DNA from 4 places in the Bradyrhizobium sp. Pha-3 genome. Region 4 is predicted to be linked to each of the others. Evidence: riboswitches for the same ligand, from Rfam matches in the RefSeq annotation. Region 4 holds a riboswitch; each other region holds the start of a gene.
The links. Region 4 has a riboswitch for cobalamin ahead of ACE10X_RS40155 (TonB-dependent siderophore receptor). Riboswitches for the same ligand answer to the same signal wherever they lie in the genome.
Positions count from the first base shown of each region.

Region 1: linked by a shared signal. The riboswitch ahead of ACE10X_RS09460 (ribonucleoside-diphosphate reductase subunit alpha) and the one ahead of ACE10X_RS40155 (TonB-dependent siderophore receptor) in region 4 are both predicted to bind cobalamin.
Region 2: linked by a shared signal. The riboswitch ahead of ACE10X_RS16545 (DUF1636 domain-containing protein) and the one ahead of ACE10X_RS40155 (TonB-dependent siderophore receptor) in region 4 are both predicted to bind cobalamin.
Region 3: linked by a shared signal. The riboswitch ahead of ACE10X_RS02440 (TonB-dependent receptor) and the one ahead of ACE10X_RS40155 (TonB-dependent siderophore receptor) in region 4 are both predicted to bind cobalamin.

Region 1 covers NZ_CP170151.1:1,974,690-1,982,657, forward strand. Annotated here, with positions in the region: gene ACE10X_RS09450 (hypothetical protein) at 396-644, opposite strand; gene ACE10X_RS09455 (hypothetical protein) at 1,346-2,278, shown strand; cobalamin riboswitch at 2,680-2,896, shown strand; gene ACE10X_RS09460 (ribonucleoside-diphosphate reductase subunit alpha) at 3,107-4,936, shown strand; gene ACE10X_RS09465 (ribonucleotide-diphosphate reductase subunit beta) at 4,927-6,000, shown strand; gene ACE10X_RS09470 (hypothetical protein) at 6,097-6,267, shown strand; gene istA (IS21-like element ISBj11 family transposase) at 7,736-7,968, shown strand, end outside.
Region 2 covers NZ_CP170151.1:3,565,758-3,573,725, reverse strand. Annotated here, with positions in the region: gene cobN (cobaltochelatase subunit CobN) at 1-437, opposite strand, end outside; gene cobW (cobalamin biosynthesis protein CobW) at 437-1,471, opposite strand; gene ACE10X_RS16545 (DUF1636 domain-containing protein) at 1,468-1,842, opposite strand; cobalamin riboswitch at 1,936-2,151, opposite strand; gene cobO (cob(I)yrinic acid a,c-diamide adenosyltransferase) at 2,188-2,841, shown strand; gene ACE10X_RS16535 (cobyric acid synthase) at 2,853-4,301, shown strand; gene cobD (threonine-phosphate decarboxylase CobD) at 4,298-5,263, opposite strand; gene cbiB (adenosylcobinamide-phosphate synthase CbiB) at 5,275-6,216, opposite strand; gene cobU (bifunctional adenosylcobinamide kinase/adenosylcobinamide-phosphate guanylyltransferase) at 6,365-6,868, shown strand; gene bluB (5,6-dimethylbenzimidazole synthase) at 6,901-7,533, shown strand; gene ACE10X_RS16510 (hypothetical protein) at 7,511-7,855, shown strand; gene ACE10X_RS16505 (CbtB domain-containing protein) at 7,852-7,968, shown strand, end outside.
Region 3 covers NZ_CP170151.1:541,129-549,096, reverse strand. Annotated here, with positions in the region: gene ACE10X_RS02460 (MBL fold metallo-hydrolase) at 1-808, shown strand, start outside; gene ACE10X_RS02455 (ABC transporter substrate-binding protein) at 905-1,720, opposite strand; gene ACE10X_RS02450 (ABC transporter ATP-binding protein) at 1,921-2,694, opposite strand; gene ACE10X_RS02445 (FecCD family ABC transporter permease) at 2,691-3,734, opposite strand; cobalamin riboswitch at 3,847-4,045, shown strand; gene ACE10X_RS02440 (TonB-dependent receptor) at 4,154-6,421, shown strand; gene ACE10X_RS02435 (hypothetical protein) at 6,534-6,707, shown strand; gene ACE10X_RS02430 (hypothetical protein) at 6,872-7,968, opposite strand, start outside.
Region 4 covers NZ_CP170151.1:8,398,925-8,406,892, reverse strand. Annotated here, with positions in the region: gene ACE10X_RS40175 (ABC transporter ATP-binding protein/permease) at 1-43, shown strand, start outside; gene ACE10X_RS40170 (hypothetical protein) at 49-588, shown strand; gene ACE10X_RS40165 (amidohydrolase family protein) at 739-2,229, shown strand; gene ACE10X_RS40160 (GTP-binding protein) at 2,231-3,160, shown strand; cobalamin riboswitch at 3,390-3,586, shown strand; gene ACE10X_RS40155 (TonB-dependent siderophore receptor) at 3,692-5,974, shown strand; gene ACE10X_RS40150 (PepSY domain-containing protein) at 5,977-7,476, shown strand; gene ACE10X_RS40145 (tetratricopeptide repeat protein) at 7,484-7,957, opposite strand.

The DNA of each region.
Region 1 (7,968 bases), 3.0 Mb from region 4:
GGAGACGAATAAGTTTTCTCCTCGCGGTTCGGCCATGTGCGGCACACCCGCGATGGCGAAAGTTGTTGTCCGCGGGTGCCTGCCTGACATCACATTGCAGTTTCTCAGCATGTCGATCTAAGGAATGTGGCGGCTTGGCGAGTGAGGACCAGTGGTGGCGGCACGTCCGCCGTCGAATGATGGCTCGGCGCGTGACGGCGCGGCTCCAAGCTTCGGCCAAATCCGATGCTAGTTAGTTAGATTCGTCCGCTTCATGCGGTCCCGTCAGTTTCTGCTCAAAGCTCCTTGGATTGACCGCGCATGTCTGCTTATTGCCGGTTGAGGCCCGTGTTACTCCTCACAGCGGGAACGTCTCTCATCCTTAAACGTCGAATTTCATCCGTATGACGAGTCTTTTAGAGCAGTTCAAAGGTTCGCATCAAAAAAAATCGCAAGCTGCGATGTAGGATGCCGCTACCTCCTAGCTCGGACAGCTGTTGCTCGAAGCCTGTGGCGTCGTTGCGATACGCGACGGCTTTGCCGTCTCTGAATGCATCAAAGCTGATCGGATTCAAGATCAGTAGTCGGCTTTGCGCCTTGTGCGCGTCGGATACGTAAAGCACCCGCCCATCGTAGTACCATTGAAAATTATAGAGCTTGATCAAGCGGTCGAGAAATTCTCGCGGTGGGAGTTCCGGTAGCCGCCCGCGAATCCGCCCCTTCACCCCAGTACTTACATTGACCCGGATATTCCGATTGTGACCGAATTCCTGTAGTGCGGTCGCGAGGTCCTGATCCAGAACATGTAACTGTAAGGCGTCGATGGCAGCGTCAGCGGCGCGCCGAGCGTCCTGGCGACGTCAGGCAGGTGAAAACAGGAACACATAGCACTTTCTTCAAGATGCAGCCTCCGAGATCGGATGAGTATACCTGCTATTTTCACGACAGGATCGACACCAAAATTCGTCCCAAGTTGGAGGCCGATGCTTCTTCCTAAATGGAAACCTGCCGCGGTCATCGGGTAACGAACGCTCGTCAGCTTTCGGTCAGCTCGCTTCTCTAAGGTGCTGGCCGATTCGCGCTCACGAATGCTGCCAATCTTATCACGCGACAGAAACGGTTCTTCTCATGTTGCCTGCCGTTGCCTCGACCCGCTCTCAACTCGGCCGAATGTATCTCCAGCGGCTGTTCATCGGTGCGGGACCAGTTTCATGAAAATCTTACGCAGGCGGATGCTCTTGTCCGCTTGCCGCTTCTGCTGTCGCATCGGCGGGTGTAAGACCGACCTGTATACCAAAGTGCGGGCGAGTACGAAGGCACTGTCGTCGACTCGCTTGCAAATGAGATGGGAGGAACTGTGTTGCGGATGGATTTTTCGCGTATTAATCGGTCTAAAGCTATATTCCATAATATTTATGCTTCTGATGATCCGAGGGCATATTTCTCGATCCTCGGAGACCTAGATTATATGATTCCGGACGTGGCTGAGCCGGTTGTGCGCCAAATCCTGGCAGCGAAAGCTTCGGCAACCGGCCTTAAGCCCGTCGTGCTCGACGTTGGATGTTCATACGGCATCAACGCAGCAGTGCATCGCTTTCCGCTGACCTTCGGGGGCTTGCGTCACCGCTACGCCCGGCGTGAGATGAGGGCGATCAGTTCTGAAACACTGGTGAGTCTCGATCGCAATTTTTATGCAGCCTGGCCTGATGTCGGGTTGGCGCGCTTTATCGGCCTCGACGTGTCGGTACAGGCGATCAGCTATGCAAAGAGTGTTGGCCTCTTGGAGCAGGGCATCGTCGCTGACCTTGAAAAGGAGGCGCTATCGACGGATAGCGCGCGCATTCTCCGCTCCGTGGATGTTATCATGTCAACCGGATGCATCGGCTACGTTACCGAGAAGACGTTCAGCGAGATTCTCGATGCGACAGAGAAGCAACCATGGATCATCTCCTTTGTGCTACGAATGTTCCCATTTGAATCGTTGGCCGAAGCGTTTGCAAAGCGTGGTCTTGTGACAGAACGTCTTACCGGCGCGACGTTTATCCAGCGTCGCTTTCGCGATGCTGAAGAGTTTGAAAGTTGTTTGGCCAGCTTGGCGGCCCTTGGCGTGGATGCGACCGGCCTCGAATCAGAAGGGCTGTTGCATGCGGATCTGATCTTGTCTCGCCCAGAGGCGGATGCGCGGGCCACGCCTCTGGAAGACGTTGTCACCGTCGCCAGCGGCAGGGGACGGCCGATTGGACCCCGTTACGTTCATGTTGAAAGCAACGAGGGCTTGCACGTTGCGCTGGAGCCCTGACAGTTAAGGACCACTGTGCAGCGCGCGAGTCTCTTCGGCGCTGGATCAAGACGTCGAAAAACAAGGCCATTCTGGTCGAAGGCGCGCCAGGGCCAATGTTGTTCGCCGACGATGGATAACGATTCGTCCAGATGCCATTTGTCGCGGCGAGCGCTGCGATTCAGATCGGAGAGCGCCTTGCCGAATTCCCTCTCTGCTGACGCGCGGTTTCATAGATCGCATCAATGCGACACGTGGGTCAGAATTTCCTCGACTATGCGCAAGCTTAACGGAAACTGAAAGGCAGCCCAAGGCATCTCTGCAGCAAGAAGTGACAGCGGCGATAGAGTGGTCCGGGCGGTCGGTATGTTTTTGCCTTCTAAATCTTGATCTCTCCAATTGACGAATCCCGGCGCGTAGACCTATCTATAGTCAGTCACGGTCTTCCGTTCCCCACATCTTGTAGGGTGGAAGCTAAGAGGGAACCCGGTGCGCCAAAACGGCAACTCCGGGGCTGCCCCCGCAACTGTAAGCGGCGAGCGGTTGTCATCATGGTCACTGGCGCGACACAGCGCCGGGAAGGCCGATGGCCGCAGTGACCCGCGAGCCAGGAGACCTGCCGCGACCGAATGAAAGTCCTCGGGCGGGGTGTCCCGGTGGGTCGCTTGCAGCCGGGGACATTTGCCCGGATTCCTCGCAAGTCGTCCGCGCCGGCCCGCGCCCAACATCGCGGGGTTGCCGATGTCGCCGTCTTACAATTTCGATCAGCAGGGTCATCTCATTGAGCCGCCGCATGTGCAGCCGCGCCCAGCGCAGGCAAGGCCTACCCCGCCTGAGTCGGGTCTTGTCTTGCCATCGCCGGCTCCGCTGCCGCGCCCCCTTGCTCCATCGCCAAGGCGGGCCGATCTCAAGCTCGATCGGACGCGCGACGACCTGTTGACGCCGTTCGGCAAGCTGACGGTGACCGACCGTTACCTGCTCGCCGGCGAATTGCTCCAGGACATGTTCGCGCGGGTGTCTTGCGCCTTCGCGGATGATGTTGCGCATGCCCAACGTCTCTATGATGCGATGTCTCGGCTGTGGTTCATGCCGGCCACACCGGTGCTGTCCAACGGCGGCACCACGCGCGGTCTGCCGATCTCATGCTTCCTTAACTCGGTGTCGGACTCGCTCGAAGGCATCGTCGGCACCTGGAACGAGAATGTCTGGCTTGCCTCTAACGGCGGCGGCATCGGCACCTACTGGGGCAACGTTCGCTCGATCGGCGAGAAGGTGAAGGGCGGCGTTACCTCGGGTATCATCCCGTTCATCCACGTCATGGACGGCCTGACATTGGCGATCAGCCAGGGCTCGTTGCGGCGCGGCTCTGCGGCGGTCTATCTCGATATCCACCATCCCGAGATCGAGGAGTTCCTCGAGATTCGCAAGGCGTCCGGCGACTTCAACCGCAAGAGTCTCAACCTGCACCACGGGATCAACGTTACCGACGCGTTCATGCGTGCCGTGGGCGCCGGCACCGCGTTCGCTCTGCGCAGCCCGAGGACCAACGATGTCATCCGCGAGATCGACGCCCGCCAACTGTGGCAACGCATCCTGGAGAACCGGCTGCAGACCGGCGAGCCTTACTTGTTGTTTATTGACACCGTGAACCGGTCGCTCCCCAAGCACCAGCGCGAGCTCGGCCTCAAGGTCTCTACCTCCAACCTGTGCAGCGAAATTACCCTGCCGACCGGCATCGATCATCGCGGCGAGGAGCGCACCGCGGTGTGCTGCCTGTCGTCGCTCAACCTCGAGACCTGGGATCAGTGGAATGAGAAGCCAGGCTTCATCGAGGACGTCATGCGCTTCCTCGACAACGTGCTGACCCACTTCATCACGGTGGCGCCGGACGGCATGAAGCGTGCCCGCTACGCCGCCTTGCGTGAGCGCTCCGTCGGCCTCGGCGTCATGGGCTTCCATTCGTTCCTGCAGGCCAAGGGCATTCCGATGGAAAGTGTCGTGGCCAAGTCGTTCAATCTGAACATGTTCCGGAAAATCCGTCGCGATGCCGACGCGGCATCCGTGACGCTCGCGCGCGAGCGTGGGCCGTGCCCGGATGCACTGGAACGCGGTGTGATGGCGCGCTTCAGCCATAAGATCGCGATCGCGCCAACCGCCTCGATCAGCATCATCTGCGGCGGGACTAGCGCTTGCGTCGAGCCGATCCCGGCCAACATCTACACCCATAAGACCTTGTCCGGTGCCATCTCGGTGCGTAATCCGCATCTCGCCAAGCTGCTGGCCGCCAAGGGCGCAGATACTTCGGCGACCTGGCAGTCGATCATCGCGCACGAGGGTTCAGTCGCCCATCTCGACACCCTGTCGGAACACGAAAAAGCGGTCTTTCGCACCGCCTTCGAAATCGACCAGCGCTGGATCGTCGAGCTTGCCGCCGACCGCGCCGCGTTCATTTGCCAGAGCCAGTCGATTAACCTCTATCTGCCGGCCGACGTCGATAAGTGGGACCTTCACATGCTGCATTGGACGGCATGGAAGCGCGGGGTGAAGAGCCTCTACTACTGCCGTTCAAAATCGATCTCGCGCGCGGCGTTCGCCGGCAACATCGCTGACGGCGACAACGCGGCGCCGCCGCAGCCGCAGCGGCACACTGACTATGAGGAGTGCCTCGCATGTCAGTGATCGATCTCTCATCCGTCGATCCGCGCACACTGATCGGCAAACGGTGCGTCGGCCTCCTCGACTCGACCGGCAGCTATGACGTCGATCGCTACGCCTGGGCTTACGAGTTCTGGAAGCGCCAGCAGCAGACCCATTGGATGGGCGAGGAGGTGCCGCTTGGTGCCGACCTCAAGGATTGGGCATCGGACCGCGTTACCGACAGTGAGCGCGCGCTGCTCACTCAGATCTTCCGTTTCTTCACCCAATCGGACATCGAAGTCGGCGATAACTATCTTAAGCGCTACATCCCGATCTTCCAGCCGCTCACCGTCCAGATGATGATGGCGGCCTTCACTAATATGGAGACGGTCCACATCGACGCCTATGCGCTGCTGCTCAAAACGCTCGGCATGCCCAAGACCGAGTTCGAGGCATTTCGCGGCTATTCCGAGATGCGTGCCAAGGCGGACTACATGCACGAGTTCGGCGTCGACACAGTAGCCGATGTCGCCAGGACCTTGGCGATGTTCGGCGCCTTCACCGAAGGCATGGCGTTGTTCGCGAGCTTCGCGATGCTGCTCAATTTCCCCCGCCACAACAAGATGAACGGCATGGGACAGATCGTAAGCTGGTCGGTTCGCGACGAGAGCCTGCATTGTGAGGGCATTATCAAGCTGTTTCACGAATGGAACCGAGAAACCGGCGCGGTGACGCGCTCCGTCCGTGACGATATCGTCGACGTCGCCAAAACCATGGTGAAGCTGGAGGAGAATTTCGTCGACCTCGCCTTCGGCCTCGGCAAGATCGAGGGCATGAGGCCTGAGCAGATCCACACTTACGTCCGCTATGTCGCCGACTGGCGACTGACCCAGTTGCGGATTGCCCCGGTCTTCGGCTTCTTCGAAGCCAAGGAGGGCGGGTTCACCCAGCTCAAGGCGCATCCGCTGCCTTGGCTCGTCGAGATTCTCAATGGCGTCGAGCACGCTAATTTCTTCGAGCAGCGCGCCACCGAGTACTCCAAGGCGGCGAGCCGCGGCAGCTGGGACGGCGAAGACGGGGTGTGGGCAGCTTTCGGCCGGACGTAGCCAGACGGAACGGCGCTTTGGAGCGCCCCCGCATTTTCGGACGTTTGCGAAAGTCGGCTCTGCCGCTGCTTGCGGGGCCGCAGCGGACCTTGATCTATGCCGCTCGAAATCATGGTCGCGGGCCTTTGGGATGGACGTGCCAAAGTGGAGGTGTTGAGCACACCTAAGGTGTCCGCCAGTATCGGAGTTCATCAAAAACGCTCCGGCTGGGATGAGCAGAGGCAGCGCGGTATCGGGCAACCGATCGAAGAAAACTGCGCCCGTTGATGTGCCGATGCGCAAATGAACTCAATCCCGGTTTCACGAGGCGCGCGACGTAACCGATGTCCACGCGGTTTGCGCTAAGGCCGCCTGCAATGCGGCTTAAGAAGAATTGGTTGCACGCTAGCCGTCCTTTTGGGAAGGGCGGACGGAAACTGTTTTACGCACCTTAGCCAAAGGGACGCGGAAAAACCTGACTTGAATGCTGCGGGCCGGCGGCTGTGTACGTGACAATCACGCGTGATGGTCAAGGTGGCCGACTCCGCGGCGTCGGTTCATATAAAGTGCAGGGCGGAGAAGGCAAAAGTGAGAAGAGGGCGCACTGGTGATCGTTTGTCTCTCGCCGTGCATCTATCTTGACGTGACCAGGTCTCTGCACTGATCGATTGGGCCTTAAAGTGGGAGCTTGGCAATTTTTCGCCGGCCGGGGGCCGTCACCGACTGCCGTTGCCGTCCGCAATTTCAATCTGTCGGCGCCAGAGACATGGCCCTGCCGAGGCGCGAGCCATGGTTGCTAGTGGGGAGGCCGATCTTCCCCAGAGTCCGCAGGCCGATCTTCAGCCGGCTTCGGGCCAAGGGATCGAGTCCAGCGATGGCGTGAGACGAATGAAGCCCTCTGCTCTGCGTTCGGCTGTGTGGGCACCCCGAGAAGAGTGAAAACCTTTGTGGCGGTCCTTGCTCGGTCTCACTCCGCTGCACTCCAGCATATCGATCTGAGCGCCTGTGGCTGTTTGGCCAATGAAAACCCAGTAATCCTTGGCGAGACGTCCGTCCAACATATGGAACTCGGACAGTTCTGGTGGTGCGGCTTCGGAAGGACCTGGCTGAGACGGTCCGGCTGCAAGGGGCGAGCGTGGGGTCCGGCCTGCAATGGCCCTGCAAGCGATAGCCCGGCATGCGACGGCTAGGCATGCCACGGTCCAGCGAAGGGCCGGCATCCTCATCCTGGCATATCAGATCCTGATCGACACCAGGATGAGCCTCGACCGCCTGCTGGAGAGATACTGCAGGGGACGCGCCGCGTCAGGACAGCATCGTGCGCAAGTCTGCGCCAAGCAGAGATGAATTGAAAATGCGAAGCAGCTTGTGGCGAAGGTCAATGCCTTCTCCATTGGCTCATTGCGAATCCTCTTGACGCTCGTCAGCTTCTCGAAAGCTAACTCTCTTAGCATGAGAGAGCGGATGTCTAGAGGGCGATGCCGCCTATCCATCTTAATGGAGATGCACATCGAACACCCGATGCTCTGCCGGCGGCTCGGAGGGTGCACTCCACACGAGCCTTCGAAACAGTTCTCTGGAGGTCGCAATGCAAATTGCCGCGCGGCGAACAGGATGGAAGTGGAGCGTCGACCATGATGAGAGGGCTACGCCGGGCTCGTGACGCAGGGAGGGCGTAGCCCGACCGGAGTTACGAGCCCGGCGTCGGCGCGATCCACAGCGGACCGCGCCGACTGGTGATCGCGGCCGGCTGGTTATGCAAGTGGTTCTTCCGCCAAGAGGAATCACTCGCGTGCCAGGCCGACACATTACCGATCACCAAATGAGGCTCTACATGAAGTACCGTCAGACCGATAGCCCGCCCGTGGCCGCCGCCAAGGCGTCGTTCAGCACCTCGACCGCTTACCGGATCGAGCAGGATCGACGCCTTCCGTCGCAGAAGAAGGCTCCTCGCGGCCGTCGCCGGCCAGATCCCTTGGCCCGCGTATT
Region 2 (7,968 bases), 4.5 Mb from region 4:
CCGCCCTTGTCGCACAGCGCCTTGAGACGGCGCAGCGTCGAGACCGGCAAGGTCGAGAATGCATCCAGCCGCAGATCGTCGCGGCCATCGGCCGGCAGCACCACCAGGGCGATGCCGCGCTCCTTCGCCAGCCGATGCACCGCGGCCAGCCCGTACGGCCAATAGGGTTCGCCGCCGATCAGCCGCACCAGGATGCCGCGCGCGTGCGCGAGCGTCCGCTCGATATAGGTGTCGACCGACAGCGGGTGGCGCAGCTCCGCGAGATTGGCGAGCCGCAGCGACGGCAACGCAGCGCGGCCGCGCCGCCAGCCGGCCGCGAAGGCAGCAAGATCGCTGTCGGAAAACGACAACACCACGAGATCGGCCGGATCCTGGCCGAGGTCCCTTGGCGTCGCGGTCTCCTCAAGGCCGCGGCTCTCGCGGAAGACGACGTGCATCAGACACCAAGCCGTGCCCTGATCGCGGCTTCGTCGATGTCGGCATGTTCGCCGATCACGACGAGCTTCGACTGCCGCACCCGGGCGCCCCAGGGCATGTCGAACTGATGCCGCACCCGCTCGCCGACCGATTGCACCAGCAGCCGCATCGGCTTGCCTTCGACCGCGATGTAGCCCTTGGCGCGCAGCACATTCTGCTCGCGCGCCAATCCCTTGATCGAGGCGACCAGCGCGTCGACATCCGAAACTTCCGGAAGATCGATCACCACGGAATTGAAATCGTCGTGCTCGTGTTCCTTCTCGCCATCGTGATGCGACGGCCGCGCCGCGAGATCGTTTTCCGCCGCCGCCTCGAGCCCGAGGATCACGCGCGCGTCGATCGTGCCGTCGACGACGGGCAGCATCGGCACCTCGCGCGGCATCTCGGCCGCGATCACCGCTTTCGCTGCCTTGATCCCCTCCGCCCCGGCAAGGTCGGCCTTGGTCAGCAACACGAGATCGGCGCAGGCGATCTGGTCCTCGAACACCTCCGACAGCGGCGTCTCGTGGTCGAGATTGTCGTCCGCTGCACGCTGCGCATCCACCGCGACCGGATCAGGCGCAAAACGGCCGGCAGCGACAGCCTCGGCGTCGGCGAGCGCGATCACGCCGTCGACCGTGATCCGCGAGCGGATCTCCGGCCAGTCGAACGCTTTCAGCAGCGGCTTCGGCAGCGCGAGCCCTGAGGTCTCGATCACGATGTGATCGGGCTTCACATTCCGCGCCAGCAACTGCTCCATCGCCGGGATGAAATCATCGGCGACGGTGCAGCAGATGCAGCCATTGGCGAGCTCGACGATGTTCTCGGCCGGACAATTGGCGTCGGCGCACGACTTCAGGATGTCGCCGTCGACGCCTTCGCTGCCGAATTCGTTGACCAGCACCGCGAGCTTCTTGCCGTTGGCGTTGCGGATCAGATGCTGGATCAGCGTCGTCTTGCCGGAGCCGAGAAAGCCGGTCACGACGGTGACCGGAATTTTGGCGAGCGTGGTCATTCTGCGGCCTCCGGCACGACGGGAAGAGGTGGAATGCGGGCGAGCGATTGCTTGCGGAAGATTTCCGGACGGCTGCGCCACGGCACGATGCCGTCAGGCGCCGCCGCATAGGCGGAGGCACCGGCGATCACATCCGCGGCATTGTCGGCGGACAAGCGGCCGTAGACATAGGACCACCGCCCCGGCGCGCTGAGCGCGACCGAGCAACCTTGGCTGCAGGCCGACAGGCACGCGACGGGAACCAGATTGACGTCGTCGGGCACGCCGGCCTCGACAAGCGCGGCATGCAGGCGCGCACCGGGCGCGAGCTCGCCTTCCGCCGGTGTCTGGCCGGCGCGGCAAGTGATGCAGACATGAAGTGTAACGCTCATCGCCCTTCCTGGATTGACAGCGGGAAGCGATGAGGCACACGAACCGATTTTGGACAGGTTCGTTCCCCGTCGCGGAACACCCCGTCCGCCGGTCTCACAACATGCTGCGTTGGCAGGTCTCCCGGCTTGCGGAGCAGGTTTTACCCTTCGATGCCCACCTTCCCGACTCCGTATGGAATCAGTGGCTTGGGCATCTCTCCGGTCACGGTCGCGGGGGCGGCTGCGCTTCGGGCAAACCTTGCGGTCATAGCCCTATCGCATTCCCTCTTCGCCTGTCGTAGGACAGGAACCAACGCGAGCCCACCATTCGTCCAAGCCTCGCACTTGTCAAGCCGAAGGAACGTGATGACTTCAGATGGAAACGACGCTGCGGACGGCGCCGTCGGCACCGATTCTTCGCTGGATGCGCGCCACGCGGACAAGATGGCGAAAAAGAAGGCCGCCCGCGACCGCATCATGGCGACCAAGAGCGGTGAAAAGGGCCTGATCATCGTTCATACCGGCGCCGGCAAAGGAAAATCCTCCTCCGCGTTCGGCATGATCGTGCGCTGTGTGGCGCACGGCTTCCCCTGCGCCGTGGTGCAGTTCATCAAGGGCGCCTGGGATACCGGCGAGCGCCGCCTGCTCACCGGGCATTTCGGCGATCTCTGTCAATTCCACGCCATGGGCGAAGGCTTTACCTGGGAGACGCAGGATCGCGCCCGCGACATAGCGGCAGCGCAAGCCGGCTGGGAGAAGGCCAAGCAGCTGATCGCAGACCCGAGCCTGCGCATGGTCGTGCTCGACGAGATCAACATCGCGCTACGCTACGATTACCTCGCGATCGCCGATGTCGTCGACTTCCTGACCACATCGAAGCCGCCGATGACCCATGTCGTGCTCACCGGACGCAATGCCAAGGAGGAGCTGATCGAGATTGCCGACCTCGTCACCGAGATGACGCTGGTGAAACATCCGTTCCGCTCCGGCATCAAGGCCCAGCCGGGCGTCGAGTTCTGACAGACATCACCATGGCGCGCGCATTGATGATCCAGGGAGCCGGCTCGGACGTGGGCAAGTCGCTCATCGTCGCCGGCCTCGCCCGCGCGGCCAGACGGCGCGGCCTGCGCGTGCTGCCGTTCAAGCCGCAGAACATGTCGAACAACGCCGCCGTGACCGTCGACGGCGGCGAGATCGGCCGCGCGCAGGCGTTGCAGGCGCTCGCCGCCGGCGTCGAGCCGCACACCGACATGAACCCGGTGCTGCTCAAGCCCGAGACCGATGTCGGCGCCCAGATCATCGTGCACGGCAAACGGATCGCCACCGCACGCGCGCGCGAATATGCCGGCATGAAACCATCATTGATGGCCGCGGTGCTGGAGAGTTTTGCGCGCCTGAAGGCGCGCGCCGATCTGGTGCTGGTCGAGGGTGCCGGCAGCCCCGCCGAGGTCAACTTACGCAAGTCCGATATCGCCAATATGGGGTTTGCGCGCAAAGCCGATGTGCCCGTGGTGCTGGTCGGCGACATCGACCGCGGCGGCGTGATCGCGCAGCTGGTCGGCATCAAGACCGTGATCGATCCTGATGATGCCGCGATGATCCAGGGCTTCGTCATCAACAAATTCCGCGGCGATCCGACATTGTTCGATGACGGCTACCGGCTGATCGAAGAGCGCACGGCGTGGCGCGGCTTTGGCGTGCTGCCCTGGTTCGTCCGCGCCGGCGAGCTTCCGGCCGAAGATGCGCTCGGGCTCGGCGAGGCGCGCAAGCCCGGTCAGCGCAAGATCGCATTCCTTGCGCTGTCGCGGATTGCCAATTTCGACGACCTCGATCCGCTGAAGCTCGAGCCCGGCGTCGATATCGTGATGGTACGTCCAGGCGAAGCCATCCCGGGTGATGCGAAGCTCGTCATCCTGCCCGGCTCGAAATCGACCCGCGGCGATCTCGCGTTCCTGCGCGCGCAGGGCTGGGACATCGATCTCTTGGCGCATCATCGCCGCGGCGGCCATGTCCTCGGCCTGTGCGGCGGCTACCAGATGCTCGGGCACACCGTCGCCGATCCCGATGGGATCGAGGGTCCTGCCGGCGAAACGCGCGGCCTCGGGCTGCTCGATGTCACGACCACGATGACCGAACACAAGACGCTGACGCGCGTCAGTGCGGTGCATGCTGCGACCAACCAGCCGATCTCCGCCTACGAAATCCATATCGGGCGCACCGACGGGCCGGATCGCGCGCGGCCCTTTGCATCGCTTGGCGGCGCGCCGGAAGGCGCCATTTCGAGCGACGGGCGCGTTCACGGCAGCTATCTGCACGGCCTGTTCGCCTCGGACGAATTTCGCAAGGCTTTCCTCGCGCAACTCGACATCGCGGCGGCCGATCGGCCCTACGGCGCCAGGGTCGAGAGCGCACTCGATGCGCTTGCCGAGCACATCGAGACCCATCTCGATATCGAAGGCCTGCTCGCGCTGGCGCGTTAAACCGACAGCACAGCGGAAAGGCGAGACCATTCGGCCTCGCCGCCCGGCAAGCCGAGCCGCAACCATCCCGGCTTTTGCCGGAAGGCACGCGACCAAATCTGGCCGCGGGCAAGCTTCGCCTGCGCGGCCAGTGCATCGCCGACCTCATAAAGCCGGAACAGCGGCGTGCCGCCGAGCAGCGTCCAGCCCTGCGATCGCGCTGCCGCGTCGAGCCTGACGCAGTCGTCCGCGAGCCGCGCGGTTGTCGCCTCTGCCCAATCGCGATCAAGCAACGCGCGCCGTCCGATCGCAATCGCGGCGCCCGAAACCGGCCATGGGCCCGCCATCGCGGCAAGCGCGGCGATATCAGCCTCGCTGCCGAGAGCGAAGCCGAGGCGCAGGCCGGCAAGTCCGTAAAACTTGCCAAATGAGCGCAGGATCAAGAGCCCCGCGCGTCCTGCTTCCGGTGCAAGGGACAGGTCAGGAACGGCGTCCGCAAAACTCTCGTCGACGACGAGCCGGCCAACGCGCGGCAGCAGTGCCAGCAACTCCTGCCGATCATGGCGTCGTCCATCGGGATTGTTCGGATTGACGACGATCGCAATGTCCGCTCCCGCGAGCGCGGCGAGATCAGACACCTCGGCGACGTCCCAGCCGGCGGCCGACAACACCGCGGCATACTCATTGTAGGTCGGCGCCACGATCCGCGCCCGCCCCTTGAGCGCCAGATGCGGCAGCAACTGAATGGCGGCCTGCGCACCACCCATCGCCATCATCGGCGCGTCGGTGGCATAGGCCTGCCGCGCGGCGTCGTGCAGCGATTCAAGATCGGATCGCGACGGCAGCGCGCTCCACTGTCGCGGTTCGACATCGACCAGGGGATACGGCACCCGATTGATCCCGGTCGACAAGTCGATCCAGTCGTCCGCGGCGCCGCCGAAGCGCTGCTGGGCGACATCAAGATTCCCGCCGTGCTCACGCATGCGCCGCTCCTTCACGTCAACGCCAGGGCGGCGAACGCCGCAGCCAACAGCACCATGGCGTAGCGATAGAGCTTCAGCCCGATGAGGACGTCAGCGGCGGCCGGATCGCGCGCGCCCTCGTTCAGCCAGGGCTCATCGGCGACGTGACCGTGATAGATGCGGGGACCGCTGAGCCGGATGCCGAGCGCGCCGGCCATCGCCGCTTCCGGCCAGCCGGCATTCGGCGAGCGATGTCGATGCGCATCGCGCAACATGCATGACCACGCCTGCGAACGGTTCGGCGCGAGCAGCACGAACAGAAGCCCGGTCAGCCGGGCCGGAACGAGATTGGCGAGATCGTCGATCCGGGCGGCCGCCCAGCCAAAGGCTTCGTGCCGCTCGGTGCGGTGGCCGATCATCGAGTCCAGCGTGTTGATCGCCTTGTAGCCAAGGATCCCCGGCAGGCCGAACAGCGCGCCCCAGAACACCGGCGCCACGATGCCGTCGGATGCATTCTCGGCAAGGCTCTCGATGGTGGCGCGCGCGATGCCGGAATCGTCGAGCGTAGCCGGATCACGCCCGACAATCTGCGCGACCGCCAAACGCGCGGCCGTGATGTCGCCGGCTGCCAAAGGACTTGCCACCGCGGCGACATGGTCATGCAGCGAGCGCACGGCAACCAGCGGCCATGCCAGGACACCGACGAGGACAACGCGAACCCATCCGGATGCGAGCACGAACTGAACGGCCCAACCGAGCGCCACCGCCAGCGCGATCACCGAGATCGCAGCCGCGACGCCAGCCACGCGCCGAAACGCCGGCGGATCGGAGGCGCGGTTCCAGGCGCTATCGACAAGATGGATCAGCCGGCCGAGCCAGGTCACGGGATGGCCGATGCGGGCAAACAGCGCGGACGGCCAGCCGATCAGGGCATCCACCGCCATCGCCACCGCCATCGCTCCCGCAAAACCCACTTAACCCGCTCCTCGCCGCGATCCCCCTGATGCGCAAGACATCGGCCGAGCGCAAGCCCTCTGTGACGGATTTCGGCTTTGTCTTTCTCCGCGATTGGTGGTTAGAGCGTTTCCGAACGAGGTGCGTACCGGTCGCACAGGAGATGATATGGCCGTCATTCTGATCACGGGGGGAGCCCGGTCCGGCAAAAGCCGGCGCGCCGAACTTCGTGCGCGCAGCTTTCCGGGGCAACCGGTCTATATCGCGACCGCCGAGGCGCTCGATGCGGAAATGGATGAGCGGATCGCCAAACATCGCGCGCGGCGCGGCAGCGACTGGATCGAGCGCGAGGTGCCACTCGATCTCGTTGAAGTGCTGTCTGAGACCGATGGCGCTGGTGCAAGGTTGGTCGATTGCCTGACGCTCTGGCTATCCAATCTGCTGCATGCCGGGCGCGACTGGTCGCAGGAAGTAACGCGGTTGGCGGATGCGCTGTCGCGCCAGCGCGGCCCGGTGGTGCTGGTCACCAATGAGGTCGGTCTCGGCATCGTGCCGGACAATGCATTGGCGCGGACTTTCCGCGACGCCGCGGGAATCATGAACCAGACTATCGCCGGCATCGCCGACGAGGCCGAGTTCGTCGTAGCGGGCCTGCCGATGAAGCTTAAATGAAGTCCGAGATCGATCCTGCCAAAGGCCCCGCGATGGTCTCATTCGACGATACGTTTCGCCGCCAACTGCACGAACTGTTCGTGTGGCGGCGCGACGTGCGGCGGTTCCGGGCCGATCCGCTGCCGGATAACACGATCGAGCGGCTGATCGAGATCGCCTGCCTGTCGCCTTCGGTCGGCCTGAGCCAGCCCTGGCGGTTCGTCATTGTCGACGACGAGGCACGCCGCCGCGCTGTCATCGACGACTTCAAGGCCTGCAACGCCGATGCGTTGCGGTCCTATTCGGGCGAGCGCGCCGCAAAATATGCCGCGTTGAAATTATCAGGCCTGGAGGAAGCGCCGGGCCATCTCGCCGTGTTCGCCGAGAAGACCGACCGGATCGGGGCCGGTCTCGGCCGCGCGACGATGCCGGAGACGTCGGAATATTCCGTGGTGGCCGCGATCTGCTCGATGTGGCTTGCCGCGCGCGCCGAAGGCATCGGCATCGGCTGGGTGTCGATCCTCAATCCGGAACGCATTCATGACGTTCTGGAAATCCCGGTCTCCTGGAAATTTATCGGCTATCTCTGCGTCGGTTACCCCCAGACCGAGTGCGACCGTCCGGAGCTCGAACAGGCCAAGTGGGAATCGCGGCGAGGTCCGGATGAATTCACCATCCGACGCTGACGGCGCACCGACAGAAGACGCCGCCGCGAATGGCGGCGTTCACTGGCGCGCCGACATCGCCTCGCTGGTCTTTCCCGTGCCGGAGCACCGCGCGATCTGCGCGGTGCATCGGGGCGCCTTTCGCACGCTGCTCGGCACCGATCCGACGGTGGACGCGTGTCTTGCCCATTTCAGGCGGTTTGAACAAGCCTTCAGGGCAGCCGCGCGCGCCAAGATCGAGCGCAAGCGCATTCCCCTTGGAACAAATTTGCATCTTACCAGTCGCGACATCACCCGAAAGCTGCTAGAAGCCGATCAAATCGAATGTGGAGAACGACCATGAGCCAGTCCCAGACCGCGCAAACCCAGGTTACTCGAGCTCAGGTCACGCTGCCGATCGCTACCCGACAGGTCGGACGGCTTGCGCAATCGTTGATGGCCATGACGCTCGGCCTG
Region 3 (7,968 bases), 1.5 Mb from region 4:
CATGGGCGAGCAGAGCAAGGCCGACGTGGTGTCGATGCGCGTCTCCGACGGCGACAAGGTGACGATCGAGGGCCTTTGCCTCGAGGCGCTGTACACGCCCGGCCACACCGACGATTCCTATAGCTATCTGATGGGCGACCGCGTCTTCACCGGCGACACGCTGCTGATCCGCGGCACCGGCCGCACCGACTTCCAGAACGGCAGCGCGCGGGCGCAGTACGATTCGATCTTCAACCGCCTGCTGAAGCTGCCCGAGGAGACCATGGTATTCCCCGCGCATGACTACAAGGGCGACACCGTCTCCACCATCGGCGAGGAGAAGCGCTACAATCCGCGGCTGCAGGTCAAATCGATCGACGACTATGTCGAGCTGATGAACAACCTCAACCTGCCGAACCCGAAGCTGATGGATGTCGTGGTGCCCGCCAACATGCATGTCGGCCTGCACCAGGACGAACTCGCCAAGGAAGGTCTCTCCCTCAACGCGCGCGACGCCATCGCGAGCCTCGGCCGGCCCGATATCCTCCTGGTCGATTTGCGCGAGAGCGGCGAGCGGGCCAAGCACGGCACGCTGGAGGGCGCGCTGCACGCGCCCTATCCCGGAATCTGCGCCACCTTGCAGCCCGGCGGCATGCTGCGCGAAGTCGCGGCCGCAACCGGCCGCCGCGTCGTGTTCTTCTGCGCCTTCGGCGAGCGTTCGGCGATGGCGGTGGCCGCCGCGAAGAAAGCCGGACTGGTCAACACCGCCCATATCGAAGGCGGCATCGATGCGTGGAAGAAGGCTGGCGGGCCCGTGGTGATGGGATGATCCCGTAGCCCGGATGAAGCGCAGCGCAATCCGGGATCAGCCCATCCGCGGATTGAGTGGCCCCGGATTGCGCTTCGCTTCATCCGGGCTACAAGGTCACCGCGTCACTCGCTGCAACTCTTCCGTCAGCCGATCCAGCGCATCCGCCAGCATCACGCCGCCGCAGACGGTGAGCCGCTCGGGCAGCACGATGCGCTTGCTTTGCGGATAGAAGCGCTCCAGCGCCGGATGCAGCAGGACGGCGCGACCGTCATCCTCGGCGCGGTCGCCGGCTTCCGACACCAGGATGAAATCCGGCCGCAGTTTTACGATCGCCTCCAGCGAAGCAAACCCGCCTGCGCCGACGCCCAGTTCGCCGGCGGCGTTGGAAAGGCCGGCTGCCGCCAGCAGCGAGCTGACCAGGCTGCCGTCGCCGGGCACAAAGCCACGCCGCTCCAGCGGCAACACGCGGTAGTGATGCGCGCTCGCCGCCGCCCGCGCCCGGGCGGTGGCCGCATCGAGGCGCGCGATCTCGGCCTCCGCGCGATCGGGGTGCTGCACCACATCGCCCATCGCGCGAATCTGCTCCTTCACTTCGTCCAGCGTGCGCGGCACCGTGAATTCGACGAGGTGCAGCCCGTTGGCCTTCAACAGGTCACGGGTCGCGCGCTTGTCGAACAGGCTGACCACGACGAGGTCGGGCTTGAGCAGCAGCACGTCCTCGGCCTCGCCGGACAGGCGCGGAAAATTTCGCGCCTTCTCCGCGGCCCAGGATTGCCATGCATCGCGCGAGAAGCGGCTGAGGCCGATGATCTGGTCGGGGTCGGCCAGCGACAGCACGAGCTGGTCGCTGCAGACATTCATCGAGACGATGCGCGGCCCGGCGGCGAGCGAGGTGTCGGCTGACGCGAGCCACACGAGAAGTGAAAGCATCAGGGCGACGCAAGATGACGCAACAGAGCGTCCGCGCGAAGACAGCGCCCCCTCTCCCGCCTGAGGGGGAGGGTTGGGGTGGGGGTGTCGCCGCGAGTCATCTCGTGGAGAGAGCCCCCACCCGCTGCGCTCTTCGAGCGCAGCGACCTCCCCCGCAAGCGGGAGAGGTGAACTGAGCTCGTGGTGAGGCCGTGGCCACATCAGACGTCCGCCCACGGCACGATGACGGCTTCGCGCCGAAATTCGGCACGATAGGCGCTGACCCGAAACACGCTGGCGAGGACGCTCTCCGACAGTGCCTCGACAGGCGCGCCCTGCGCGGCCAGCCGCCCCTCCGCGAGCACCAGCACGTGATCGGCGAAGCGCGCGGCGAGCCCGAGATCGTGCGTCACCACGATGACCAGCACACCGGTGTCGGCGACATTGCGCAGCTTCTGCATCACGTCGATCTGGTGGCGCGGATCGAGCGAGGCGGTCGGCTCATCGGCGAGGATCACCGGCGCCTCCACCGCGAGCACCCGGGCCAGCGCGACGCGGCTGCGCTCGCCGCCGGAGAGTTCGGTGACGCGCCGATCGCTGAATTCAGTGACGTCGACCGCCTGCATCGCCCGCAGCACCGCCTCAATATCCGTCTGCGACAGCCGCGCCGGATCGGTCGCGCCGTGTGGGTAGCGGCCGAGCGCGACGATGTCGCGCGCCGGCAGCGGCCAGTGCACCATGTGCCCCTGCGGCAGATAGGCAAAGCGTTTCGCGCGCTCGCGCAGCGGCAGCGACGCCAGCGGATCGCCCCCGATCCGGATCTCGCCATCGGAGGGAATCAGCCCGGCCAGCGCGCGCAGCAGCGTGGTCTTGCCGGCGCCGTTCGGCCCGACCAGCGCGACCAGATGGCCCGATGGCAGCGACAGCGAGATATCGCGCAGCACCTCGCGGCTGCCGAGCGAGGCATTGAGAGCGGCGGCGGAGAGCAGCGTCATGCCACGCCTCCGCCGAGCGCGCGGCGTTCGCGCATGATGAGGTAAAGGAAGAACGGCACGCCGATGATCGAGGTCAGCACGCCGACCTTGATGTCCGATGTCGAGGGGATGATGCGTACCGCGATATCGGCCGCGAGCAGCAGCGCCGAACCGGTGAGCGCGCTCGGCACCAAGAGCCGCGCCGGATCGTGACCGATCAGCGGACGCATCAGATGCGGCGCGACAAGGCCGATGAAGCCGATCGTGCCGGTGACCGCGACCGCGCCGCCGACGCCGAGCGCCACACCTGTGATCACGAGGAGCCGCAACCGCCCGACGTCGACGCCGAGGCTCTGCGCCGCCTCCTCGCCAAGCGTCAGCGCGCGGAAGGCGCTCGCCTGGCTGAGCAGGATGGCGGCGCCCGCGACGATGAAGGGCAGTGCCAGCGCCACGTGCTGGAAGCTGCGGTCTTCCAGCGAGCCGAGCAGCCAAAACGCGATCTCCAGCACCACAAACGGATTGCTCGAGAGATTCATCACCAGCGCCGTCGCCGCCCCCGCAAAGCTCGAGATCGCGAGCCCCACGAGGATCAGGATCAAGAGCCCGGCATTGCGGCCGGCGATCGCAAGCAGCGCGAACACCGAGCCGAAGGCGGCGATGATCGCCACCACCGGCAGCGCATAGGAGCGCACATCGGCGAGGCCCAGCGCGATCACCAGCACCGCGCCGAAGGCCGCCGATTGCGGCGCGCCGAACAGCGACGGCGAGGCCAGCGGATTACGCAGCAGCCCTTGCAGCGCCGCACCGGACAGCCCGAGAATAGCGCCGATCGCGAATGCCAGGATGGTGCGTGGCAGGCGGATCTCGCGCACGATCACCTGCGCCACGTCGCTGCCGCCGCCGAACAGCGCCTCGATCACCGCAAGCGGCGACAGCCGCACCGGCCCGATGCCGAGCGAGATCACCAGCAGCAGGACCACGAGCGCGAGCAACGCCGCGGTGGCGCCCCACCGGCGTCGCGCCGCGACCTCGGCCGCCAAGGCAAAATCCTGCACGCTCATTGAACCCATGGTCTTACAGCGATCGCCGTGGCAGACAAGCGACACTCGACAAAAACCGTGGCCGCCCGGCCGCCGCCCGACTTCGGCCGGATTGACTTTGCTGCCCGGCCGAACCCTAGATGAACATGACGGTTCTTTCATGAGATGAAAAGGGAATGCGGTACGGGGAAACTTCCCCAACGCCGCGGCTGCCCCCGCAACTGTATGCGGTGAATCCTTCGTCACAGGCCACTGGGAATCTCGGTCCTGGGAAGGCGACGAAGGGTAACGACCCGCGAGCCAGGAGACCTGCCGTCAGCCGTGGTCACACGCGAGGATGCCAGTCGGGGAGTACAGGCATGAGCTTCACCTGATGCCGTGAGCACGATGGTGAGACTGGTTCGCGGTGACGTGCCACTGACGTTGCCGAGGCCTCGCTTATGTTTTCCTTCCCTCTCGATCGGCGGCACCGCGCGCTTCTGCTCGCGTCGACGATGATCGCGCCGGCAATCCTTGTCTCCGCCGCGCGGGCGCAGCAGGCACCCGCTCCCGATCAGTTGCCGGCGATCGAAGTCACCAAGCCGGGCGACCAGAACGTCACGCGCGCCAGGCCGGCCGCTGACGAAGCGCCGGCGCCGCGCCGCCCGGCGCCGGGCACCACGCAGAGTAACAATACGGGCAGCGGCAGCGGATCGGGCACGACGGGGAGCGGCGTGGCCACCGGAACGGGTGGCACCGGCGGCGGCCGCCAGTTCGCCGGCATTGTCGGCGCCTCCTCGGCCGTGATCACCGCCGACGACATCGCGCATTCGCCGGTGCAGTCGTTACCGGAGATTCTTGCGCAGGTGCCGGGCGTGCAGCTGCAAACGCCCTATGGCGGGCCGAACGGCGCCAAGACCTCGGTCGACCTGCGCGGTTTCGGCGCATTCGCGACCGACAACACGCTGTTCCTGCTCAACGGCCGCCGCCTTAACGACGTCGACAAGGCCGGCTTCGACCTCACCACGATCCCGCTCGATTCCATCGAGCGCATCGAGATCACGCGCGGCAACAGCGGCGCCGTGCTCTACGGCGACAACGCGGTGGGCGGCGTGGTCAACATCATCACCAAGACGGGCGTCGGCGGCCCGCCGACGACGATGCGGGCCGAGGCCGGAGTCGGCTCGTTCAACACCCGCATGGCCGCGGTCTCCGCTGCGCTCAATTCCGGACCGTGGTCCACCTCGTTCTACGGCAACGGCATCAAGTCCGACGGCTACCGCGTCAACAATGCGCTCGACCAACGCAACGCCGTCGGCAACGTCAGCTACACCACGCCTGATCTCACCGCCTTCCTCACCGTCACCGGCAGCGACCAGAAGCTCGGCCTGCCCGGAGGACGGCTGGTCGATCCGTCGATCGGCGTCAACGAACTGCTCACCGATCGCCGCGGCGCCGCGACGCCCTTCGACTACGCCAACCAGCAAACCGCCAGCGTCACCGCCGGCTTCACCAGGACGCTGATCAACGGCGTCGACCTCATCGTCGACGGCGGCTGGCGGCAGCGCGAGACGCAGAGCGGCTTCTTCGGCACGGTGCCGACCATCAGCTTCGCTTCGACCTACAATGACGCCGCGCTGCAGACCTGGTCGCTCACGCCGCGGCTCAGCGTCAAGAATGTGATGCTGGGGATGCCGTCGACGATCTTGACCGGCATCGACTATTACGATTCGACCTTCCGCGAGGCGCGCGGCGCCTATCGGGGCGTCGACCCGTTCCACATCTACAATATCGAGCAGCAGAGCGTGGCCGGCTACTGGCAGCACACGATCGGCGTGCTGCCGACGACGGACTTCTCCTACGGCGCGCGCGTGCAGAACACCAGCGTCTCGGCGCGCGATCGCTACGACCCGAACGCGCCGTTCGCGTTCGACGCGCAGGCGGCGCCGCTCGACAGCAACGAGACGCAATACGCGCTGCATGTCGGTGTCGAGCATCGCCTGACCGACACCTTCTCGGTGTTCGGCCGCGCGGCCCGCGCATTCCGCACGCCTGATGTCGATGAACGCGTCGCGTCGGGTCCGTCATTCGACCCGCTGACCTTCGCCCCGATCCCGCAGACCTTCCAGCTCAAGACCCAGACCTCGCAGGACGTCGAGGGCGGCTTTCGCCTCAGGACCAACCGCTTCCAGGTCCAAACCAGCGTCTATCTGATGGATCTCGAGAACGAGATCCATTTCAACCCGGTGCTGTTCTTCAACACCAACCTCGACCCCACCCGCCGCTACGGCTCGGAGACCAGCGCAGCGCTCAAGGTCAGCGGCAGCGTCACCCTGCGCGGCGGCATGGCGATCACCCGTGCGGTGTTCCGCGAAGGCATCTGGGCCGGCAACGACGTGCCGCTGGTGTCGCGCTACACCGGCAATCTCGGCGTCACCTGGAATATCTGGCAGAACTATCTGGTGTTCGACGCCACGGTGCGGGCCTGGAGTTCGCGCATCATGGACAACGACCAGGCCAACACCCAGAGCCGGATTCCCGGCAATGCCACCGCCGATATCAAGCTGAGCGGGCAGTATGACCGCTTCTTCTGGTCGCTGAGCGTGAACAACCTGTTCAACGCGCTCTATTACGACTACGCCATCGCGAGCACGTTCACGGAGGGCCGCTTCTCGGCCTATCCGCTGCCGGGCCGCACCTACATGGTAAAGGCCGGCGCGACGTTTTAGAGCTATCCGGTGGGGCGGGGTGCGACTCCGCCGTACCCTCTCATCACGTTACAAGCGTCCGCAAACTGGAGTAGAATTCCGCCAGCTGATTTGACCCGTGCAGGGGAAACGCATGGCCAAGGCCGGAAAGACGAGCAAGGACGGCGCCAAGACCAAAGACAAGACCGACGATAAGTCGAAGAAGCCTCCGCCGCCCGCAGCGCTGCAGGACGATGACTATTACGAGGATGGCGACATCGCCACGCCGAAGCTCGACCGCTACGGCAATGATGACGAGCCATTGTAGGTTAACGCAACAATTCATCCCCACGTCGTCCCGGCGAAAGCCGGGACCCATTGCCGCAGGGTAGTTGTTGAAGCACGCTGTGGCTCCAACGCTGCGCAACAATTTAATGTCTGTGGTTATGGGTCCCGGGTCGCGCTTCGCTTGCCCGGGACGACGGGTTGGAGTTAACCGAATTCCTCGCCCTCGATCGCCTTGATGCTGCCGCGATCGAGCAGATGCGCGCCAAAACCGCCGCGCGCGAGCGATGAGGCGATCTGCGGTGATGCGAGCAGCAACGCCGTGGTCATCGCAAGCGGCACGGCGCTGAGCCAATCGAGCCGCACCGGCGTCAGCTCTTCGCTGCTTCCCCGATAGTGCCCTTCGCCCGTGGCGATGCGGCCGCATTCCCGGATCAGGTCACGCCGCGTGCCATCGCGCGACGCACTGCCGAGCAGCGCCTGCATCGCCAGATGCGTCCGCACCCCGGCGCGGCCCTCGGGCAGCGGCGCCGGGGTCTCGCCGCGCGAGACGCGCAGCAGCAAGTCGACCAGATCGACGCCCGACTGAAAGGCGTTCATCGGTTCGACCAGCCGCGGATTGCAATCGATCAACAGCGGCGTCGCGCTGTCGAGCGGCATGATGACGTCGACCGAGAGCGCACCGTGCCAACGAAGATGCGCGCCGATGGTCTCGAGGCCGGCGCGGATCGCCGGCCTGCTCACGCTCTCCTTGATCGCCTCGCCGCCGCCGACACCGGCCGCAATCTGGCGGTACGCATGGAAGCCGACAAGCGTGCCGTGGCAGAACACCGACTGCGCCTTCTCGACCGTGCCGGTGATCAGATCCTGCGCCAGCACCTCGCCGGCAAAATCGTCTGCGGACTCGAGGTCGTAGAGCGCGCGATTGAGATCGCCGGTATCGCGCACGAACCAGACGCCGCGGCTGGCGGTGCCGACCGACGTCTTGACCACGGATGGAAACCGCACCGCCTCGCGCAGTTCCTCGGCCGAGCTCACGATCCGGGTCGGCGGCTGCGGCAGGCCGAGCCGGGGGAGCAGACGGCTGAAGCCGGCCTTGCTGTGCACGGCGCGATAGCTGGCGAAATCCGGCAGCGCGAGGCCGGTACGTGAGGCCAGCCCCGCCGCGGCGCGGGCGAACAGAAACCCCTGCTCATGGGTCGGCAGCAGCACATCGAAATGCCGCGACGCCAACAGGCGTTCGACGAAGCGCAGGAAGCCGGCCGGATCTGACCGCAGCGGCGGACAATGGTGGTATTTGCGGA
Region 4 (7,968 bases):
CCTCTACGCCCGGCTGGCCCGGCTGCAGTTCGAGGGGATCTGAGCGAATTGGGCCTCGGCGCGCTCCGCCTATGCGATTCCTATGCGATCGGGCGCGCGCTCCCCTCGAAAACCTATTCCCGCGCAAGGATAGTCGCGCCGCGTCTGACCTCCTTCGACAGCCGAAGGAGGTCAGACGCGCGGGGTGTTCGACTGATGCGCGAGTACGCGACTGAACCGGAGAGCAAGCTGCTTTGTGCCTGGCAGCTTGCCGTGCTGCGCTTCGCAGTGACGCTCGACGACGACGATCGGATGCACGCGCTCGGTGTGGCCGGCGAGGTCGACCGGCTGGGCGGCGCGGCCGATGACGCCTTCCACTTCTTCCGCAGGACGACGGCGGAGCTGTGCGCGGCGATCTCCGGTCAAAGTGCGGATCAGGAGGCCGTCATCCGGCGATTCCTGGCGCAGATCGACAATGTCAGGCTCAAGCGCGCGGTCGAGGCGGCGATCGCCAAGGACCGCACGCCGCCAAAACTCGTGGCGAGCCGCGTGAAGCCCGGCCCCGATCTCTGGCGCGGGCTGCCATCGCGGCGTGCAACCGGAACGTAGGACGGGGCTCTCTGCAATCGCCATCACGCGCGGCGGATATTCCGTCACAGCATGTCGCCACAACCCTGGCCGGCTTGCTGCGATCAGTGCGATGCGCTTCTCTGTGTTCGACAGGAGACCGGTCGGTTTCGGAATGCGGGGAGTGACGAGATGGGTGGCTTGGTGATCAGCGGCGGCCGGGTGGTGGATCCGGCCAGCGGGATGGACGCGATTGGCGATGTGGCTGTGGTCGACGGCAAGATCGCCGCGGTCGGCACCGGCCTCGGCGGCGCCGAGCGGCAGATCGACGCGACCGGGCTCGTGGTGGCGCCGGGTTTCATCGACCTGCACGCGCATGGCCAGACCATTCCGGCCGACCGCATGCAGGCCTTCGACGGGGTGACGACCTCGCTCGACCTCGAGGCCGGCGTGTTGCCGGTCGCGTCCTGGTACAAGCGCCAGGCCGAGAAGGGCAGGGTGCTGAACTACGGCGCCGCCGCCAACTGGGCCTTCGCGCGCATCGGCGCGATGACCGGCTCGAATTCGGAAAGCTCGCTGGAATCGTTTGGCGCCGCGATGCGCGATCGCCGCTGGATCGAAAACGTCGCGACCGAAGGCGAGGTCGGCGGCATCCTCGACCGCCTCGCGATCGGCCTGAACGAGGGCGGTATCGGCATCGGCATTCTCAACGCCTATGCGCCGGGCGCCGGCGTGCAGGAATTGACCGCGGTGTGCCAGCTCGCGGCCACGCATGCGGTGCCGACCTTCACCCACGTCGCCTACATGTCGCGGATCGATCCCGAGAGCGCGGCCGAGGCCTATATCCGACTGATCGGGTATGCCGGCGCCACCGGCGCGCATATGCACATCTGTCATTTCAACTCGTCGAGCAAGACGGATATCGAACGCTGTGTTGCCCTGATCGCGAAAGCGCAGGCGCAGGGCCTGCCGATTACGGTGGAGGCCTATCCCTACGGCACCGGCTCGACCGTGCTGGCGGCGACCTTCTTCAGCGATCCGAAATTCGAGGAACGCAACGGCCTCGGCTATGATTCGGTGCAGCGCGTGACCGACGGTCATCGCTTCGGCAGCCGCGAGGAACTGCTGGCGGCACAGGCCGAAGAGCCCTCGACCTTGGTGCTGTGGCACGTGCTCGACATCGAGAACAACGCGCATCATCGCGATCTGCTCGACATGGCGGTGCTGTATCCGGGCGGCGCGATCGCCTCCGACGCGATGCCGTGGACGCTGTCGGACGGCCGCCCCTACACCGGCGACGCCTGGCCGCTGCCCGACGATGCCACCTCGCACCCGCGCTCGGCGGGCTGCTTCACCCGCTTCATCCGCGAATGGGTGCGCGAGCGCAAGAAAGTGTCGTTGCTCGAGGGCATCCGCAAATGCGCGCTGATCCCGGCCGAGATCCTGTCGGCGAGCACGCCGGCGATGCGGGCCAAGGGCAGGCTGCAGGTCGGCGCCGACGCCGATGTCGTGGTGTTCGACTTCGAGGCGCTGAGCGATCGCGCGACCTTCTCCGCGATGAATCGTCCGGCGGAGGGCGTGCGGCATCTCGTGGTCAGCGGCCAGCCGCTGATCAGCGATGGGGTGCTCGATGTCGCGGCGCGTCCCGGCCGGCCGGTGCGCCGGCCCGTCACCGGAGGCTGAGGTGCCGGTCCCGATCCTGCTGGTCGCGGGCTTCCTCGGGGCGGGCAAGACCACGGTCGTCAACCATCTGCTGGCGCATGCGCAAGGGCGGCGCATCGCCGCCGTGGTCAACGATTTCGGTGCGATCAATATCGACGCGGAGCTGATCGCGGGCGCCGGCGACGGCGTGGTCAGCCTGAGTAATGGCTGCATCTGCTGCACGCTGGAGGGCGACCTGCTGCGCACGCTCGCCACGCTGCTGCGGCGTGATCCGCGTCCCGAATTCATCGTGATCGAGACCAGCGGGATCGCCGATCCCGCCGACATCGTGCGCAACCTGATGGATCCCGTGATCTGGAAGGAGGCGCCGCTCGAGACCGTGCTGTGCGTGGTCGATGCGACGCAACCTGCGGGGATGCTGAACGATGCGCTGCTGCGCTCGCAGCTGCGGGCGGCGGACGTGGTGGCGCTGAGCAAGGTCGATCTGGCCGATGCCGCCGCGTGCGCCGCGATCCGCGACGCCGTGCGCGCGGCGCGTCCGGCAGTCGTGGTGGTCGATGCGTTGCATGGCGAGGTGCCGGCCGCGCTGCTGTTTCCGGCGGATCTCGATCATCTGCCGGCGCCGCGCGAGACCGCGCCGCGACGGCCGGCGTCCGATCGCTTCGAGACGCTGAGCTGGATCTCGGAGCAGCCCGTCGTGCTGCCGCGCTTGCAGCAGGCGATCGGCAGGCTGGCGCCGAAGCTGGCGCGGGCGAAGGGATTGTTCGAGACGGTGGAGCAGCCCGGGCGGCTGACGGTGTTTCAACTCGCCGGCGGCCGCGCGACCTTGGCTGCGGGCGGCGTGCCGTCGCCCGGCGTGCCGCGCACGCGCATCGTGTTCATCGCCGAGATGGGTGCGCTCTCGCGGGCGGAGATTGATGAGGTGATGCAGGGATGCGTCGAAGCCAAGTGATGCGAAGATTCTCCGTCATCCTGAGGAGCCGCGAAGCGGCGACTCGAAGGGGCGACGGCCCGGCTGGTGGCCGTGCATCCTTCGAGGCTCGCTCCGCTCGCACCTCAGGATGACGGAATGACAAAGGGTCCTCGCGTCAGCCGCAGATGTCGCTGTGTCATCGCCGCAGCAGCATCTCGCAAAGCATGTGTGCGACGATCGCATCGAATTGACAGCCTTGCCGGCACCACCTATCGTTTTTGCCGACGGTTCCCTTCGGGGATCAAAAGGGAATGCGGTGCGAGGGTAACCCCAATGCCGCAGCTGTCCCCGCAACTGTAAACGGCGAGCCTTTCGTCAATTTGCCACTGGGCTATCAGGCCCGGGAAGGCGTCGACAGGCGATGACCCGTGAGCCAGGAGACCTGCCGTCAGTCGTGGTCACACGCGAGCACATCGGGCGGGGGCGTCCTGGTGGGATCGGAGCACTGCCTTTTGGGCAATGCGCCAGTCCGCGTTCGCGGTGACGTGCCACGTTACCGCGAGTCCCTCCATGTCTCCGTCCTTTCCCGTTGCGCGCAAATGGCGCCTCGGTCTCGTCTGCTCCCTGTCATCGCTGCTGCTGCCGGCCGAAGGCTTGGCACAAACTCCTCCACCAACCAGGCTCGATCCGATCGAGGTCGCGCCTTCCGCTGCGGCAAGGTCGAAGCCTGCGGTGCGCAGCCGTGACATGGCCGCCGCGGCGCGGCCACGGCCGAGACCCGCCACGGCCGCACCAGCCGGCAACACGCCGCGCGCCGCGACGTCAGGCGCATCGGGGGCGGCATCGCCGACGCTCAATGCCACCACGCAGGGCGGCACCGGCAGTCGTCTCAATCTGACGCCGCTGCAGACGCCCGCCAGCGTCGAGATCATCACGGCGCAGACCATCGCCGAACGCGGCCAGCATAATGTGCTCGATGCCGTCACCCAGGACGCGGCCGGCTTCATCGCAACGCCGGCGCCCGGCAATGGCGGCCTGTCGTTTAGCACCCGCGGCTTTGCCGGCAGCAACTCGGTGATGACGCTGTATGACGGCACGCGTTTCTATATCGGCTCCGGCACGCTGACGTTCCCCTACGACACCTGGTCGACGCAACGCATCGAGGTGCTGCGCGGCCCGGCCTCGGTGCTGTACGGCGAGGGCGCGATCGGCGGCGTCATCAACGTGATTCCGAAGAAGCCGCAGAACACGCCCTATAATGAGGCCGAGGTCTCGCTCGACAGCAACATGACCCGGCGGCTCTCGGTGGACAGCACCGGTCCGATCAATCCCAATGTGTCGTACCGCGTCAACGCCACCGGCAACATGTCGGACGGCTGGGTCGATCGCGACAAGACCTCGAACGCGGTGGTCTCCGCTGCCGTGCGGGTGCAGGCGTCGGACAATCTCGCCTTCACGCTGTCGGAGGACTACGGCGACCGCAGCCCGTCACGCTATTTCGGCACGCCGCTGATCAACGGCTCGATCCAGGACGCGCTGCGCTTCAAGAACTACAACGCGGCGGACAGCGCGATCCGCTATCAGGACAGCTGGACCCGGTTCAAGACCGAGTGGGACGTCGCCGACGGCATCAAGGTCAACAACACGCTGTATTACCTGACCAGCGAGCGGCACTGGCGCGACATCGAGAACTACACCTGGAATCCGAAGACCCAACTGATCGATCGCACGAGCTATATCGAAATCTTCCACGACCAGAGGCAGCTCGGCAACCGGATGGATACGACCGTCAGCGGCCACGTGTTTGGACTTGCGAACCAGGTCGTCGCCGGGTTCGACGTCAACCGGATCGACTTCACCCATACCAACAACTCGCCCTATGGCGGCGCGTCGTCGGTCAATCCTTACGTGTTCGATCCGGGATCGTTCTTCGCGACGACGACGGCGACCACGCCGGGCTTCAACGCGATCGTCAATCAATACGCGCTGTTCGCCGAGGATCGGCTCTCGCTGACCGATCGATTGTCGCTGGTCACCGGGGTCAGGTATGATCGCCCCGAGGTCGACCGCACCGACTACAAGACGCCGGCAAACAGTTTTGAGACGACGCTATCGGGCACCAGCTGGCGCGCTGGCCTCGTCTACGAGCCGATCAAGAACCTCGCGTTCTACGGTCAGTATGCGGTCGGCGTCGATCCGGTCAGCAATCTGATCTCGCTGTCGACGACGCAAAAAACCTTCCAGCTTGCGACCGGCAAGCAGACCGAGATCGGGGTCAAGCAGTCGTTCTGGGGCGGCCGCGGCGAGTGGACGCTAGCTGCCTACGAGATCGTCAAGACCGGGCTCACGATTCCCGATCCCGGCAATCCCACCGGCGGCCTGGCATTGCAAATCGGCCAGCAATCATCCCGCGGGGTCGAAGGTTCGATCGGGCTCGCGCTGAGCGACCGCTGGCGCGTCGACGCCAATCTTGCGCTGCTGCGCGCCAGATACGACAACAACAGCCAGGTTGTCGGCGGCAAGATCGTCAGCTTCAACGGCAATGTCCCGGTCAACGTGCCGCAGCAGGTCTCGAACGTCTGGCTGACGTGGGATTTCGCGCCCAACTGGTCGGTCTATGGCGGCGTGCAGATCGTCGGCGCAATGTACTCCGATCTCGCCAACACCCAGCTGCGGCCGGGCTACAACGTGGTCAATGGCGGCATCAGATGGAAGCCGGATGACCGCACCACGGTCGCGTTCCGCCTCTACAATCTCTTCGACAAGGTCTACGCTGTGACCTCGAACGGCACCGGGCAGTGGCTGCTCGGCATGCCGCGTACCGCCGAATTGTCCGTCAACGTGAAGTTTTGACCATGCGCAACGCTCTGATCCGGCGCTGGCGGCGATGGCTCTATGTCGTCCATCGCTGGATCGGCATTGCGACGTGTCTCCTGTTCGCGATGTGGTTCATCTCCGGCCTCGTCATGATGTACGTGGCCTTTCCGCGCCTCACCGACAGCGAGCGCGTCGCCGCGCTCCCTGTCATTCCCTGGAATGAGGTGCAGCTCGCACCCGATTGCGCGATGGCGATCGCGGGCGTAGAGCGTTATCCGCGTGACCTGCGGCTCGCGATGATGGACGACACGCCCGTCTATCGGGTGACCGGCTGGAAGGGAGGGACGATCACCATTTCGGCGACCGATGGCAACGTGATCGACCGCATCACGCCGGACCAGGCGCTGGCCATCGCACGTCATCATCCGCACACGGTGCAACCCCAACTGCTCGGCACCGTGACGCGCGACCAATGGTCGGTCACGGCGCGCTTCGATCCGTTGCGGCCGCTCTATCTGATCGGCCTCGGCGACCCTGATGGCACCGAGCTCTACGTCTCCGCGCGCACCGGCGAGATCGCGCTCGACACCACGCGTCGCGAGCGCATCTGGAACTGGCTTGGTTCGATCCCGCACTGGATCTATCCGACCGTGTTGCGCAAGAACGGCCCGCTGTGGCGGGATGTGGTGCTGTGGATCTCGGGGGTCTGTCTTGTCGTCGCGGTCACCGGCTTCTGGATCGGCATTTTGCGCCTGCGGCTGACGCGCCGCTACGCGAGCGGCGCCGTCTCGCCCTATCGTGGCTGGATGGCCTGGCATCACATCGCCGGCCTGATCGGCGGCATCTGCGTCTTGACCTGGATGTTCAGCGGCTGGCTGTCGCTCAATCCCGGCGGCGCGTTCTCGGCTCGCGGCATCACCCGCGAGATTACAATCGGCTACAGTGGCCATGACACGCCCGACATCGTCGCCGGCTTCCAGTCGTCGCCATCGATGCCGGCGGTGGAGGCGCGCTTCGTCTGGATCGGCGGACACGGGTTGATGTTGCTCGACGACGGTAACGGCGGCCGCAGCATCGCCGATCCTGTGACCGGTGCGCAGATGACCCTCTCGCGCGACGAGGTCATCGCTGCCGCCCGACACGCAATGCCCGGCGCTACGATGACATCAGCGCGGCAGCTCGATGAACCCGACGCCTACTGGTACACGCTGCACCAGGCGCGCGAGCTTCCCATATTGCGGATCGGCTTCGACGATCCCGCCCGCACCTGGCTGCACATCTCCCCCGTCACCGGCGAGATCCTCGACCGCAGCGACGACAGCCGCCGGTCCTACCGCTGGCTGTTCAACGCGCTGCACAGCCTCGACTTCCCGCTGCTGCTACGCATCTCGCCGGCGCGCGACGTCGTAGTGTGGCTGCTATCGGCGGCTGGCACGATTATCTCGATCAGCGGGATCGTGATCGGCTGGCGCCGGTTGCGGCGGCGGAAGGTACGAGGCAGGCACGTGTCGGCGAGCCTCGTGCGTACGCCCTGGTAAGCCGCGATTACTTGACGGTCAGGTGCACGTCCGGCGCCGGCCGATCGGGGGCCCATTCCAATGCAAACCGCTGACCGGCAATGATCTCATAGGTCGAGAGCTTGGATGCGACCGCATCGCGGAACCGGAGATAGGCGTCGCGCTGCCGCCCGTTCGAGCGGGCCGCGGCCAGATTGAGCCATTTGTAGGCCAGCACGAAATCTGTCGGAACGCCGTGACCCTTGTCGTACATCAGGCCGAGCTGGGCTTGCGCGAATGGGTCGCCCTGCACGGCGCCGCGATAGTAGCAGTCGGCGGCGGCTGCGTAGGCCTGCGGCACGCCGAAGCCGTGCTCATACAAGAAGCCGAGCATGCCGAGGGCGCGCGCATTGCCGCGCTCGGCGGCCGGCGCGAGCTCCCGAGCCGCCCGGACATAGTCGCCGCGATGGAAGGCGGCCGATCCGCGCGCCACGCTGTCGGCGCTCGCGACAGAGGCGGTCATCGCCCAAACCA